DNA from 3 places in the Vibrio bathopelagicus genome. Region 3 is predicted to be linked to each of the others. Evidence: predicted binding sites of a transcription regulator. Region 3 holds the regulator's gene; each other region holds the start of a gene.
What was found. The regulator PurR, encoded in region 3, represses purine synthesis genes. The targets are predictions, from matches to a motif close to TNANGNAAACGTTTNCNTNA.
Positions count from the first base shown of each region.

Region 1: purE (5-(carboxyamino)imidazole ribonucleotide mutase) is a predicted target of PurR. The motif match lies at 1,418-1,437, and genes of this name have one in related genera.
Region 2: purL (phosphoribosylformylglycinamidine synthase) is a predicted target of PurR. The motif match lies at 1,932-1,951, and genes of this name have one in related genera.

Region 1 covers NZ_CP062500.1:3,580,060-3,584,370, reverse strand. Annotated here, with positions in the region: gene IHV80_RS16100 (5-(carboxyamino)imidazole ribonucleotide synthase) at 1-856, opposite strand, end outside; gene purE (5-(carboxyamino)imidazole ribonucleotide mutase) at 862-1,347, opposite strand; gene IHV80_RS16090 (L-threonylcarbamoyladenylate synthase) at 1,543-2,100, shown strand; gene hemF (oxygen-dependent coproporphyrinogen oxidase) at 2,120-3,037, shown strand; gene aroE (shikimate dehydrogenase) at 3,113-3,943, shown strand; gene IHV80_RS16075 (DUF1488 family protein) at 3,961-4,230, shown strand; gene IHV80_RS16070 (gamma carbonic anhydrase family protein) at 4,227-4,311, opposite strand, start outside.
Region 2 covers NZ_CP062500.1:758,197-762,507, reverse strand. Annotated here, with positions in the region: gene purL (phosphoribosylformylglycinamidine synthase) at 1-1,757, opposite strand, end outside; gene mltF (membrane-bound lytic murein transglycosylase MltF) at 2,087-3,655, shown strand; gene IHV80_RS25305 (hypothetical protein) at 3,941-4,075, shown strand; partial or broken gene tadA (tRNA adenosine(34) deaminase TadA) at 4,142-4,311, opposite strand, start outside.
Region 3 covers NZ_CP062500.1:2,409,217-2,413,527, reverse strand. Annotated here, with positions in the region: gene IHV80_RS10615 (TVP38/TMEM64 family protein) at 1-34, opposite strand, end outside; gene IHV80_RS10610 (TfoX/Sxy family DNA transformation protein) at 167-757, opposite strand; cyclic di-GMP riboswitch class I at 885-970, opposite strand; gene purR (HTH-type transcriptional repressor PurR) at 1,141-2,145, opposite strand; gene torD (molecular chaperone TorD) at 2,463-3,110, opposite strand; gene torR (two-component system response regulator TorR) at 3,399-4,112, shown strand; gene elyC (envelope biogenesis factor ElyC) at 4,300-4,311, opposite strand, start outside.

The DNA.
Region 1 (4,311 bases), 1.2 Mb from region 3:
CGGCACGTAGATGATTCTCAAACTGACAAGTCTCAGCGCCTTGTTGCGTCCAGTGGCCTGAGTTATGAACACGTGGTGCAATCTCATTAACCAGTAGTGAACCTTGAACATCAAAGAACTCAAGTGCTAGCACACCAACGTAATCTAAGCGATCAGCAATGGCAGTGAACATGGTTTTCGCTTGCTCTTGCAGTTCAATGTCATCAATCGCTGTCGATAAGCTCAACACGCCGTCGGTGTGAACATTTTCAGCCAGTGGGTACACTTGGATTTCGCCATTAGCGCCACGAGCACCAACAAGTGATACTTCACGGTCAAACGGAACGAACTCTTCAGCCACTATCGCTTGGTTGTCTGTTGCGGCAATGCACTCAGCCATTTCTGCCCAAGTCGTGTCAACATTGTCTAATGTCTTTAACCGCCATTGACCTTTGCCATCGTAGCCGCCAAGTGTGCTCTTCAATACCATTGGTAAGCCTACGTGAGCAATTGCAGCGTCAAAGTCTTCGCGAGAGTTAATCACGTAGTACTTAGCATTTTTCACGTTTGCTTTGTCTAACAGGGCTTTTTCAAGACGACGGTCACCGCCAGCTTTGATTGCTTCTGTTGTCGGTAAGAACTTACCGCTGCGCTCACACACCTCAAGTACATCGTGAGGGATGTGTTCGAACTCTGCAGTAATGACGTCCGCACGCTCAATCGCATTTTCTAAGCCGTTGCCTAGAATCGCTTGCGTTAATGGGTGAACAATATTTTTGCTGCCAACATCAAAAGCAGAAATTTCAATATTCAGCGGTGCCCCAGCTAGGGACATCATGCGAGCAAGTTGGCCCGCGCCTAACACAAGAACATGCATGGGAATTAGTCCTCAGCAGGGTTTGGATTAGCAAGAACCGTTTCTGTTTGCTCAGAGCGGAACGCTTCTACTCTCGCCATCACTTCTTCATTGTGTGTACCAATGATTTGAGCGGCTAGGATACCAGCGTTAGCAGCACCCGCTTCACCGATAGCCAGAGTACCTACCGCGATACCTTTTGGCATCTGTACGATAGAAAGTAGCGAGTCCATGCCTTTCAGTGCTTTAGACTGAACCGGAACACCAAGAACTGGGACGCTTGTGAAAGCAGCCGCCATGCCCGGAAGGTGAGCTGCACCGCCAGCACCAGCAATAATTACTTTAATACCGCGCTCTTTCGCACTGGTTGCGTAGTCTGCTAGCAACTGAGGTGTGCGGTGAGCAGAAACCACTTTTGTTTCGTACGCCACGCCAAACTGATCCAACATTTCTGCAGCTAGCTTCATTGTTGGCCAATCAGATTTAGAACCCATGATAATACCGACAGTCATCTCAAACTCCTTCAGGTACGATTTAATTAGTGATTAGATATTTTGCGCGCATTATACGGGTAAAATTGCTTGAGGAAAACGTTTGCGTCAGTCTAAGTTGTTAATTGATACATTTTATAAACAAATAGCTTTAGTCACAGTGAATGATAATTTGTACACTTAGCGAATTCGACAACAGAATTAATGAGGCACCCCGTGGATAACTTTCAACATACATTGCAGGCATTACAGCAAGGTGAAGTCATTGCTTACCCGACCGAAGGCGTTTTTGGGGTCGGTTGTGATCCCGATAATCCACAAGCCATCAAGAAACTGCTCGACTTAAAACAACGACCGATGGAAAAAGGGTTGATCCTAATAGCCGCAAGTTACGATCAGTTGTTGCCTTATATTGACGAAAGCCAACTGACTGAAGCGCAGTTAGCGACAGTGAAAGCAACATGGCCGGGCCCGGTTACTTGGATCATGCCAACCAGCGCCAAAGTAACAGACTGGGTCAGCGGCCAGTTCGATTCCATCGCGGTACGAGTGACGGATCACCCTTTGGTTCAAAGAATGTGTAGTGAATTTGGTAAGCCGTTAACCTCTACCAGTGCTAACCTAACGGGTGAGCCGCCTTGTATGACGACTGAAGAAGTCCAACAACAGTTGGGCCAACACTTAGTCGCGATTTTAGAAGGTCAAACGGGTGGACGTGAGAAGCCAAGTGAAATTAGAGATGCAAAAACGTCAAAAATATTAAGACAGGGTTAAACCCTGCAAAGGAATAAAGATGTCAGCAATTGATAAAGAAGCAGTAAAACAGTTTTTACTGAGACTACAAGATTCGATTTGCCAGCAGCTTGAGCAAGCTGATGGCACTGCACTGTTTGAAGAAGATGCATGGCAGCGTGAACCTGGCGAGCGTCTTGGTGGCGGTGGTCGAACTCGTGTTATGACCAACGGCGCGGTATTTGAGCAAGGTGGGGTTAACTTCTCTCACGTAGCGGGTAAGGCAATGCCTGCCTCAGCCACTGCTCATCGCCCTGAATTAGCCGGGCGTAAGTTTGAGGCGATGGGTGTCTCATTAGTTATCCATCCTAAAAACCCTTATATCCCAACCTCACACGCGAACGTTCGATTCTTCATTGCGGAAAAAGAAGGGGAAGACCCTATTTGGTGGTTCGGTGGTGGTTTTGATTTAACGCCATTCTATCCTTTCGATGAAGATTGCCAGTCTTGGCATCAAACAGCTAAAGATCTGTGTGCGCCATTTGGTGATAACGTGTATCAAGAACACAAAGAGTGGTGCGATAAGTATTTCTATCTGCCTCATCGCGATGAAACGCGTGGTGTTGGTGGCCTGTTCTTTGATGATCTTAACGAGTGGGGCTTTGAAAAGAGCTTTGCTTACATGCAGGCTGTTGGTGAAGGTTATGCCGCGGCGTACCTACCTATTGTAGAACGACGCAAAGAGACGTCTTACGGTGAGCGCGAGCGTGACTTCCAACTTTATCGTCGTGGTCGCTATGTTGAATTTAACTTAGTGTATGACCGTGGCACCCTATTTGGCCTGCAAAGTGGCGGGCGCACAGAGTCTATCTTGATGTCTATGCCGCCATTGGCTCGCTGGGAATACCGTTACGAACCACAAGCGGGCTCACCAGAAGCTCTGCTTTATAGCGACTACCTAAAACCTCGAGTTTGGTAGTTCTTCCTTCCTTATAGGGATAGTGATAGGGTCATCTATATAGATGACCCTTTTTTATTTCTGTTAGGTAAGGATATGACACAGCAAGTAGATCGTTATGCCGTTTTCGGTAACCCTATTGGGCAAAGCAAATCGCCATTCATTCATACATTATTTGCTCGCCAAACCAGCCAACAACTTACCTATACAGCACTCCAGCCAGAACAAGGCGAATTCATCACTGCTGCCAAAGCTTTTTTTAGCGAAGGTGGTCGAGGATGTAACGTCACAGCACCTTTTAAAGAAGATGCGTATCAGTTTGCCAATCGCCTGACTGAGAGAGCTGAACTAGCAGGTGCTGTAAACACACTTAAGAAGCTCGATGATGGAGAGATCATTGGTGATAACACCGATGGTGAGGGTTTAGTTCAAGACCTTCTTCAACATCAAGTTATGCTAGAAGGGGCTCGCGTTCTTCTGCTTGGCGCTGGTGGTGCTGCTCGAGGTGTTATTCAACCTCTTCTCGACCAAAAGCCACAACAGTTGGTGATAGCTAACCGAACCAGTTCAAAGGCTGAACTTTTGGCTGAGATGTTTTCTTCATATGGAAACATCAAAGGAATGGGACTGAGTGATGTTAATGAGGGCTTTGATGTCATTATTAACTCGACCTCATCTGGTCTAAGCGGACAACTTCCGGAAGTTTCTGATGTTATTTTCAATTCGAATAGTTCCGTTTATGACATGGTTTACGGATCTGGAACGACGGTATTTAATCAGTGGGCGTTAGATAAAGGTGTTCACGCTGCTTATGATGGTTTGGGTATGTTGGTAGGGCAGGCTGCTGAGAGCTTCATGCTATGGCGGGGCCTTCGTCCTGGAACAAAACAGATTTTAAGAGAATTGCGTAAAAATCTAGAGATGTAACAAGGTATTTATAAAAAATGAATCAATCAATCCTATTTCCGGATATCCAAGATTGGGATGAAGAGAATCAATCAATCATCTTCCCAGCACAGCAGTCGGGTGCATTGATTGAATGTGTCATGTCTATTAAAGAATTATCACGACTGGCAGGTAAAGAGATAAAAGAGGGCGATCAAGCTCTAGTTATCTTTTCTGAGTTACGTTTCGATATTGAAGAGCTAGCGGAAGAGTTAATAGAAGAAGAGGAGTATGACTCCTCTAATCGGATTCAGATCAAAGCGCTTTAGACTGGAAGCACAGAGTCTAGATAGTCGTTTTTATTTTGAACATAGTTGTCAGCTGACTTCTGTAAAAAGGCACGCTCTTTA
Region 2 (4,311 bases), 1.7 Mb from region 3:
TCACGTTCTTCTGTTGCTTTACCAACCACTGCGTAAGGTGCGCGTTCACGTTTACAAATCGCGTCGAATGTTGCCATGTCTTTATCAGCAACCGCCATTACGTAGCGCTCTTGAGATTCGTTACACCAGATCTCAAGTGGGCTCATGCCCGGCTCATCGTTTGGCACGTCACGTAGGTTGAAGATACCACCACGTTCACCATCGTCTACTAGCTCAGGAAGTGCATTCGAGATACCGCCCGCGCCCACATCGTGGATGAATGCGATTGGGTTCGCATCACCTAGCTGCCAACAACGGTCGATCACTTCCTGACAACGACGCTCCATTTCTGGGTTTTCACGTTGTACAGAAGCGAAATCTAGATCTTCTGAAGAAGAACCAGAATCCATTGAAGATGCTGCACCGCCACCAAGGCCGATGTTCATCGCAGGACCACCTAGAACGATTAGGCTTGCACCTACTGGGATCTCTTTCTTCTGAACATGATCATCACGAATGTTACCTAGACCACCAGCCAGCATGATTGGCTTGTGGTAACCACGTACTTCTTCACCTGCGTGAGAATTTACTTTCTCTTCGTAAGTGCGGAAGTAACCTAGTAGGTTTGGACGACCAAATTCGTTGTTGAATGCCGCGCCACCAAGAGGACCTTCAAGCATGATATCCAATGCAGTAACGATACGGCTTGGCTTACCAAAGTCAGTTTCCCAAGGTTGAACGAAGTTCGGGATCTTAAGGTTAGATACAGAGAACGCTACAAGACCAGCTTTTGGCTTACCACCGATACCTGTTGCGCCTTCATCACGGATTTCACCGCCTGAACCTGTTGATGCGCCCGGCCATGGAGAGATTGCCGTTGGATGGTTGTGCGTTTCAACTTTCATCAAGATGTGTGTTTTCTCTTGGTGATAGTTGTACTGGCGAGTTTCTGGATCTGGGAAGAAACGACCGACTTCAGAACCTGTCATTACTGCTGCGTTATCTTTATAAGCAGACAGAACGTGTTCTGGTGTCGTTTCAAAAGTGTTCTTAATCATCTTGAACAATGATTTTTCTTGCTTAACGCCATCGATAGTCCAATCAGCGTTAAAGATCTTGTGACGACAGTGCTCTGAGTTCGCTTGTGCGAACATCATTAGCTCGATGTCAGTCGGGTTACGACCTAGCTTCTCAGTGAAGCTTTCAAGAAGGTAATCGATCTCATCTTCTGCAAGTGCAAGACCTAAGGTAACGTTTGCTTTTTCAAGCGCTTTACGTCCACCAGTTAATAGGTCGACTTCCGCATAAGGAGCAGGCTCAGCAACCGTGAATAGTGCCACCGCTGATTCGAAGTCAGTGAAAACCACTTCCATCATTCGGTCGTGCAGGATTGCTTTCACCTCAACAAGTTGAAGCTCAGAAAGTTCAGAAGAAGTTTCAATATAGAAAGCTGTACCGCGCTCTAGACGTGACACTTTAGCCAGTCCACAGTTATGTGCGATATCAGTAGATTTTGAAGACCAAGGCGAGATAGTGCCTGGACGTGGCGTTGCAAGCAGCAATAAACCTTCTGGTTCATGCTCTTCAATCGTTGGACCGTAAGTCAGTAGCTTTTCTAGCTTCTCAACTTCAGACGCATCTAGGTCTGCCGTTAAATCAGCAAAGTGGGCAAACTCAGCGTAAATACCTGTTACAGGTAAGCTTAATTCACGACAAAGCTCTAAAAGCTTGTTAACACGAAACTCAGATAGAGCTGGGGAGCCACGCAAAATTCTCATGTGCTTAGGTCTCTTATGCAGTTGATTAAGGTGATATTGGAATAAATTCAGTGGGTTATAGGAACAACCTAACTGTTTTCTTCGAAGCTATTCCCGAAGGTTAACAAACCTATGCCGATTCCACCTCTTCAATGCGAGCGCATTATAAAGCATTTCTTTTTGTGACGTAACACCAAAAGCAACCGTTTGCGTTATTTTTTTCATCTAACGATATAAATAACAGTTTTGCTGCATTTATCAGCACTTTTACAACTGTTTAAATAAACCTGCTTTGCCAGCCTTGCGGTGTTTGGTATAAAGGGGCTTCCACTTTTCGAGATTTCATTTTGATGCATAAAATTACGCTGATCTTTTCGTCTAAATTCCTTTTGCTCGCTATCGCTCTGTTCGGGATAACTGGATGTCAGATTGAGTCTGAACCTAAAAGTGTTCTTGAACAGATACGAGATCGCGGCGTTCTGCGTGTCGGCACACTGAATAACCAACTCTCTTATTACATTGGTCCCGATGGCCCTGCAGGCTTAGATTACGAACTGGCTCGTGAGTTTGCTGAAGAGCTCGGTGTAAAGCTTGAGGTTAAACCAGCATACCGCTTATCCGGCCTATTCCCAGCTTTGAAGAAAGGCGAAATCGATCTTATCGCGACCGGATTAACACAAAACAGTAACCTGACACGTGCGTATCGCGCTGCACCTGCTTATTACTATGTAAGCCAACAAGTCGTGTACAAGAAAGGTCAATGGCGACCAAGAAACCTCGATCAACTGATCAAGTTTGAGAACGAGCGTCAGGCCGAGTTTGTAAAAGAACAATCTGAATCAGAAGAAACGGCACCAAATGAAACACTGACGCCATCTTTAGTTGTGGTGAAAGACTCACACTTTGAACCAACACTAAAACAGCTTCAGAACATACACGATGACTTTATCTACGATGCGGTCGGTAATGCGGACATCAATGACCTGCTAAAAGAAGTATCAACCGGAGAGCGACTATTTACCGTTGCAGACTCCATTGAGCTCTCATTGGCGCAACGTTTATACCCTGATGTAGCTCTTGCTTTCGAACTCACCGAAGACCAACCTATCTCTTGGTACTTAGAGCGTTCAGAAGATGAAAGCCTGTATGCGCTGCTGATTGAGTTCTTCGGTAACCTTAAACAGTCTGGTGAACTGGCTTCACTGGAAGAGAAATACATCGGCCACATTGGTACCTTTGACTACGTTGATACTCGTGCCTTTATCCGCGCATTGGATAGCAAGCTACCTAAATGGTCACCACTGTTTCAGCAATACTCGCAAGAATTTGATTGGCGCTTGATTGCTGCTTTGGCATACCAAGAGTCACACTGGAACCCAGTCGCGCGTTCTCCTACTGGTGTTCGAGGCATGATGATGTTGACGCTGCCAACCGCGAAGAGCGTAGGTGTTACCAATCGCCTTGACCCTAAACAGTCAGTACAAGGCGGTGTCGAGTACCTGCGCCGTATCGTTAACCGAGTTCCAGACTCTATTACTCAACATGAAAAGATCTGGTTTGCCCTCGCGTCATATAACGTAGGTTACGGTCACATGATGGATGCTCGCCGCTTAACCAAAGCACAAGGCGGCAACCCTGACGCTTGGGGTGATGTAAAAGATCGACTTCCTCTGTTGAGACAGAAGAAGTACTACAGCCAAACTCGATACGGCTATGCGCGTGGTGATGAAGCAAGAAATTACGTTGAGAATATTCGCCGTTATTACCAAAGCATTATTGGCCACGTTAATAAGCGTAACAAAGAGGAAGAAGCCAATCTTGAAGGTTTGGTTGTTATCCCACCTTTAGAGGTTTCAGGCGCTGAATCAACAATCAGTGCGGCAGAATCCACAATGAACGACTCTGAGCCGTCCAAATAAACAAAAAAGAGCAATGCCACTTAGCATTGCTCTTTTTTTAGCTAGCTGCTGCTGGTTAACATTGATACACAAAGTGACCGTTAAGTTTGAAATGTCATATTGCAGTAACAATCGAACTTTATAACGACACACCATAAACAACATTATGACCTGTTGTATTCAGACTCTGGTCATTGCGATGACTGTTCAGGAAAGTTCGCGACAGAGCTCATAAATCAAATAACCACTATAATTAAAACTGAAGTCATAATTACAAAGCCAGACGACAATAGGAATTCAATGAAGATGATGAACAAGAAATTGAAATCAAAACGCCTAGATAAGACCGTTGCAGCTAACCGTCGCAAGCGTATGCTTTCAAATAATAAGAAAAAGATCATTTGGCGTAATCGAGCTTTCATGCAGATGATTGTTGAATAAGCTTGCGATAGCACTCTTGGACAAAAGAGTGCTTACTACATACGACCTTATGGAAAAATAACCGCTCTATCTAGACCGAGTGCGGTTTTCTTGCTGCTCTTCAGCTAAGCGTAACTCTTCTTGTAAACGCTCTTGTTTTCTTTTCTCTTTGATCTCTTTTCGACGACGCTTGAAAAACGCCTGCAATTGTTCACGACACTCTTGCTCTAATAAGCCATGTTCAACATCCGCGTAAT
Region 3 (4,311 bases):
CCAACACGATACCCAATATCATTTTCTTACTCATTGATACTTCCTCTAATTTTCAATGTATACCATTAGTATAGATAGACAGGCAAAGCATAGATTAACTTTCAACAGATATAAAAAAAGCCGCAAGAATGCGGCTTAGTTATGTAGATAGTTTGAACTGACAATATTAATTGACGCGACTGATAAGCTCTTCACGACGTTGCTGCGGTATAACAGACCAATGAGTACCATTGATCGCACCTTCTAGCGCCCAAAGCAGCTCAATGCTGACAGAGGATGCATGCGATTCCTTGATGGCGTTAAATGCGTTTACAGAGCCAGATTCATATAAACATTCTACGGAATCGATCCCCGCCTTTTTCAACATACGCTCGGTAGCCAATCGAAGGTTAGGGAGGTCCTTTAGTCGAGTTGGCTTAGCAGAAGACTGCTCCGCTTTCTCATCTTTAGCAAAACCCAGAGACGTCGTAGCAAGCTGCAAGATCTTTTCTTGGTCTTGCCACAAGCCTTCCGGCAATGCGAAATACTTAGTGACGACAGGGAAACCACGTTTTTTGTAGACGTATGGTTGAAACCCTTGTTGCTCGAATTGCTTTGTTGTGTCTTTGTCCGCTCTTATGTGCAGCTGGTCATTTACAACCAGAGCAAACATAGTGTCATCAGCAAAAAGCCCGAATCCACCAAACATTGAGCGTGATTTTATTTTTCCTAGGGGCTCAAATAATTTCATTGAGTCCTTTAGTATCGGTTTATCCATGTTATTTATCTCGGTGTATTTGAACTACGCCACCAAATAAGCAGGTCCGAGAGATTAGCAAAATGTTGCAATTAAATTGTCAACAAGCCGTAAATTACTAAATTGTTAGTAACTACTGCATTTTGCCATCGGTAACCCCGCTACCATACCAACGAGTGGTTTAGGCCGGAAGCTTTGCGTCTCACTCTTTCGAGTGGTTTGCCCTGTGCGTGACTGACTGAATAGAATAAAGTTTTTGTTGAATGAGGCTCACACCTGATATTTCAAAATGTGATATTGCTTCAATTAATGATCTTGGTGTTATGCAACTAGGTTTATTTTAGTTGCTTATAAAAAAAGCGCACCCAAAGGTGCGCTTAATGAAATTAAACTCGATTTATCAATCAATTTAACGTTTTAACTGTGCTTCGCTCAACAATTTCAGGGTGCATTTCGAAGACACGTTTTTCATGATCTTTATCTTTAATGCGTTCCAACAAAATTTCGAATGCATTTTTACCAACACGACGCTTAGGTTGGTGAACCGTCGTCAATGGTGGAGAGAAGTATTCTGCAAGTTCAATGTTGTCGTAACCGATAACCGAAATATCTTCAGGAATGCGAATGCCTTGCTGTTGTAGACGACTCATTAGGCCAAGCGCCATTGTGTCGTTAAAACAGAATACAGCAGTAGGACGATCTTCCATCTGAGCAATTTTATCAGCTGCAAGTACAGCGGTATCACACTCAAAGTTACCTTCAATGATGAGCTTTTCGTCGGTTGCGACCTTCGCTTCATTGAGTGCGCGTTTGTAACCCGCGATGCGTTCTACACATGCTGCTTTGTCTAAGTGGCCACTTAAACAAGCAATCTTTGTGTGACCACGTTCTAGCAGGTACTTGGTTGCTAGATAGCCGCCTTCTTCAGAGTTATCGATGATCTTATCAGCCTGAGAGGTTTCAGGACCCCAATCCATGACAACTTTTGGGATATCAGCATGGCGATCTAACATGCCACGAAGTTCTTCTGTTAAGTCAGAACACATAACCAAGATGCCATCTACACGCTTTTCTGCAAGCATTCGAATGTAGTCACGTTGCTTCTCATAGATACCACCCGTGTTACACAGAATCAAAGTGTAACCTTGACGGTAGCAGTAGCTTTCAACACCATCGATCACTTCAGAGAAGAAGAGGTTTGTTGATTGAGTCACAAGCATGCCGATAGTACGTGTTGAATTGCATTTCAAGCTACGAGCAACAGCACTTGGCGCGTAGTTTAATTCGTCTACGGCTTTGTTTACTTTCTCTTGAGTCGCTTCTGCAACAAAACGCGTTTTGTTGATTACGTGAGAAACGGTGGTAGTTGATACGCCTGCTAAGCGAGCGACATCTTTTATAGTGGCCATGGTTTTATCCTATTAGAAGCTACTTTCCCAAAGTACGGAATAAAGTAGCCGTTAAGCTACCTAACTAAGAGCTTAAATTTGTAGGGCTCTTTGGGGTATTAAAGTGCTAAAAAACAAAAAACCGCTATTGAGCGGCTTGTCTTAACACCGAAATGCTCTGAACTTAAATAAGCATAGCATTTCGTGAATGTTTCATATTTTATCGTTTGCGGTCACAATTTTAGACTGACTAGAAATTACTCGCAATAAAATTCACCCAGATTTCTGGGTGAATTGTCACATTCTATTGAATTTGTTTACTTAATCATCAGCGAATCTTATTCACCCGCTAAATACTGAGTGTCCAGATTGCAGAAGGCAACGAGAAGAGATGCAACCGATGCATAGAAACCGAATGAATCGATTTCACGACATTTAACGTTGAACTTTGGTACCCAAGTAAGAAGTTGTTGTTCAATAAATTGCTGTTGAACAGCGAACGATTTCTCTAATTCTTCTTCAAGTTCAGTTTCGTTTGAACGGATGATGAGATTACCCAAGAAATCGAGTTCGATAGCAATGTGGTCTGCTGGCTCTTTTAGATCTTTGTTAACCACCAAGTTGTGCTTAGCCATGATGTCTTCCATGTCTTTAGCTGGCTTGTCGTTTAACAGGCCCGTTTCGCCGATGTACATTGAAGCGTAAGGTAGAGCACCATGTTTATCTGTCTTTAAGAATAGATCGCAGAAGTCAGCAGACAGTTCTAGTTGGGCATCATCACGTGTTTGTAGACGGTTCAATGCGTCTACCAGTTTATCAATCGCAGGCTTAAGTGTTTCGTTTTCGCCTAAACCAGTCAGAAAAGAACGAATCTCAACAGAGTGGTAGTGATCGAGTTCTTCTTGTGTGAGCTCTTTAGCGAACAAGCTTGATAGCCACCAGTATATTTCAGCTCTTTGTTCGTTGAATGCTTTCGTATCTTTCATTTCATAGATCCTGATTTAGTCTTGTGATGTTTATATACCCAAGCATCGATAAGTCATTTGGGCATAAGCACACCAAGGCTCAATAACAAGGTTATTTGCTGAACGCAAAGTGACTCGTTAGTCGTAATGCCTATATTGAATTGCCATGGACGATAAATAGCAAGGTTTTAGATTGTCTTGTATCAAAAAAGGTTCATGTTTCTCGCTTTTATCTGCTGTACCACTAGAATTGTTACTAGTTATGAATAGAATGGTTACTGAAACTATTAAATAAGAAAAGTGGTGTAGATGAGCTATCACGTATTAGTCGTAGAAGATGATGTGGTAACCCGCAGTAAGCTGGTTGGATATTTCCAGAACGAAGGTTACACAGTGAGTGAAGCGGAAAGCGGTGCTCAGATGAGAAATGTGTTGGAAGAAAACAACGTTGACCTCATTATGCTAGACATCAACTTACCAGGCGAAGATGGATTGATGCTAACTCGCGAATTACGCAGTCAATCGGACATTGGGATTATTTTAGTTACTGGACGCACGGATAGCATCGACAAAATTGTAGGCCTAGAAATGGGCGCAGACGATTATGTTACTAAACCCTTCGAACTTCGCGAGTTATTAGTTCGAGTTAAAAACTTACTTTGGCGTATTGCTGCTGCTCGTAAAACAGCGGTTGGTGCGACTGTTGAAGTAGAAGACGAATCTGTGGTTCGTTTTGGTGAGTGGACGTTTGATATCCCTCGTCGTGCTTTAAGTAAAAATGGTGAGCCAGTTAAGCTGACTAAAGCGGAATATGAGCTGCTCGTTGCGCTTTCTTCTTACCCTAACCAAGTGTTAAGTCGCGAACGTATTTTGAACATGATCAGCCACCGAGTGGATGCTCCAAACGACCGAACCATTGACGTGTTAATCCGTCGTATGCGTGCGAAGATGGAGTTTGACCCTAAGAACCCACAAATCTTTGTGACGGTTCACGGTGAAGGTTACATGTTTGCTGGTGACTGATTCTCTTAGGGAGTTCTAGTTAGCAACAAAATTTGAACGTAAAAAAACCGAGACATCCTTGATGTCTCGGTTTTTTTTTGCGTTTCATTCTAGAGCTTATAGTTTTCTTGACGATTCATAAGTGACTCGAAAGTCGTTACATGAAAGCAGTGACACTAAAACAGCTACTTGAAACCAAGAACTATCATTAAGACTGCGC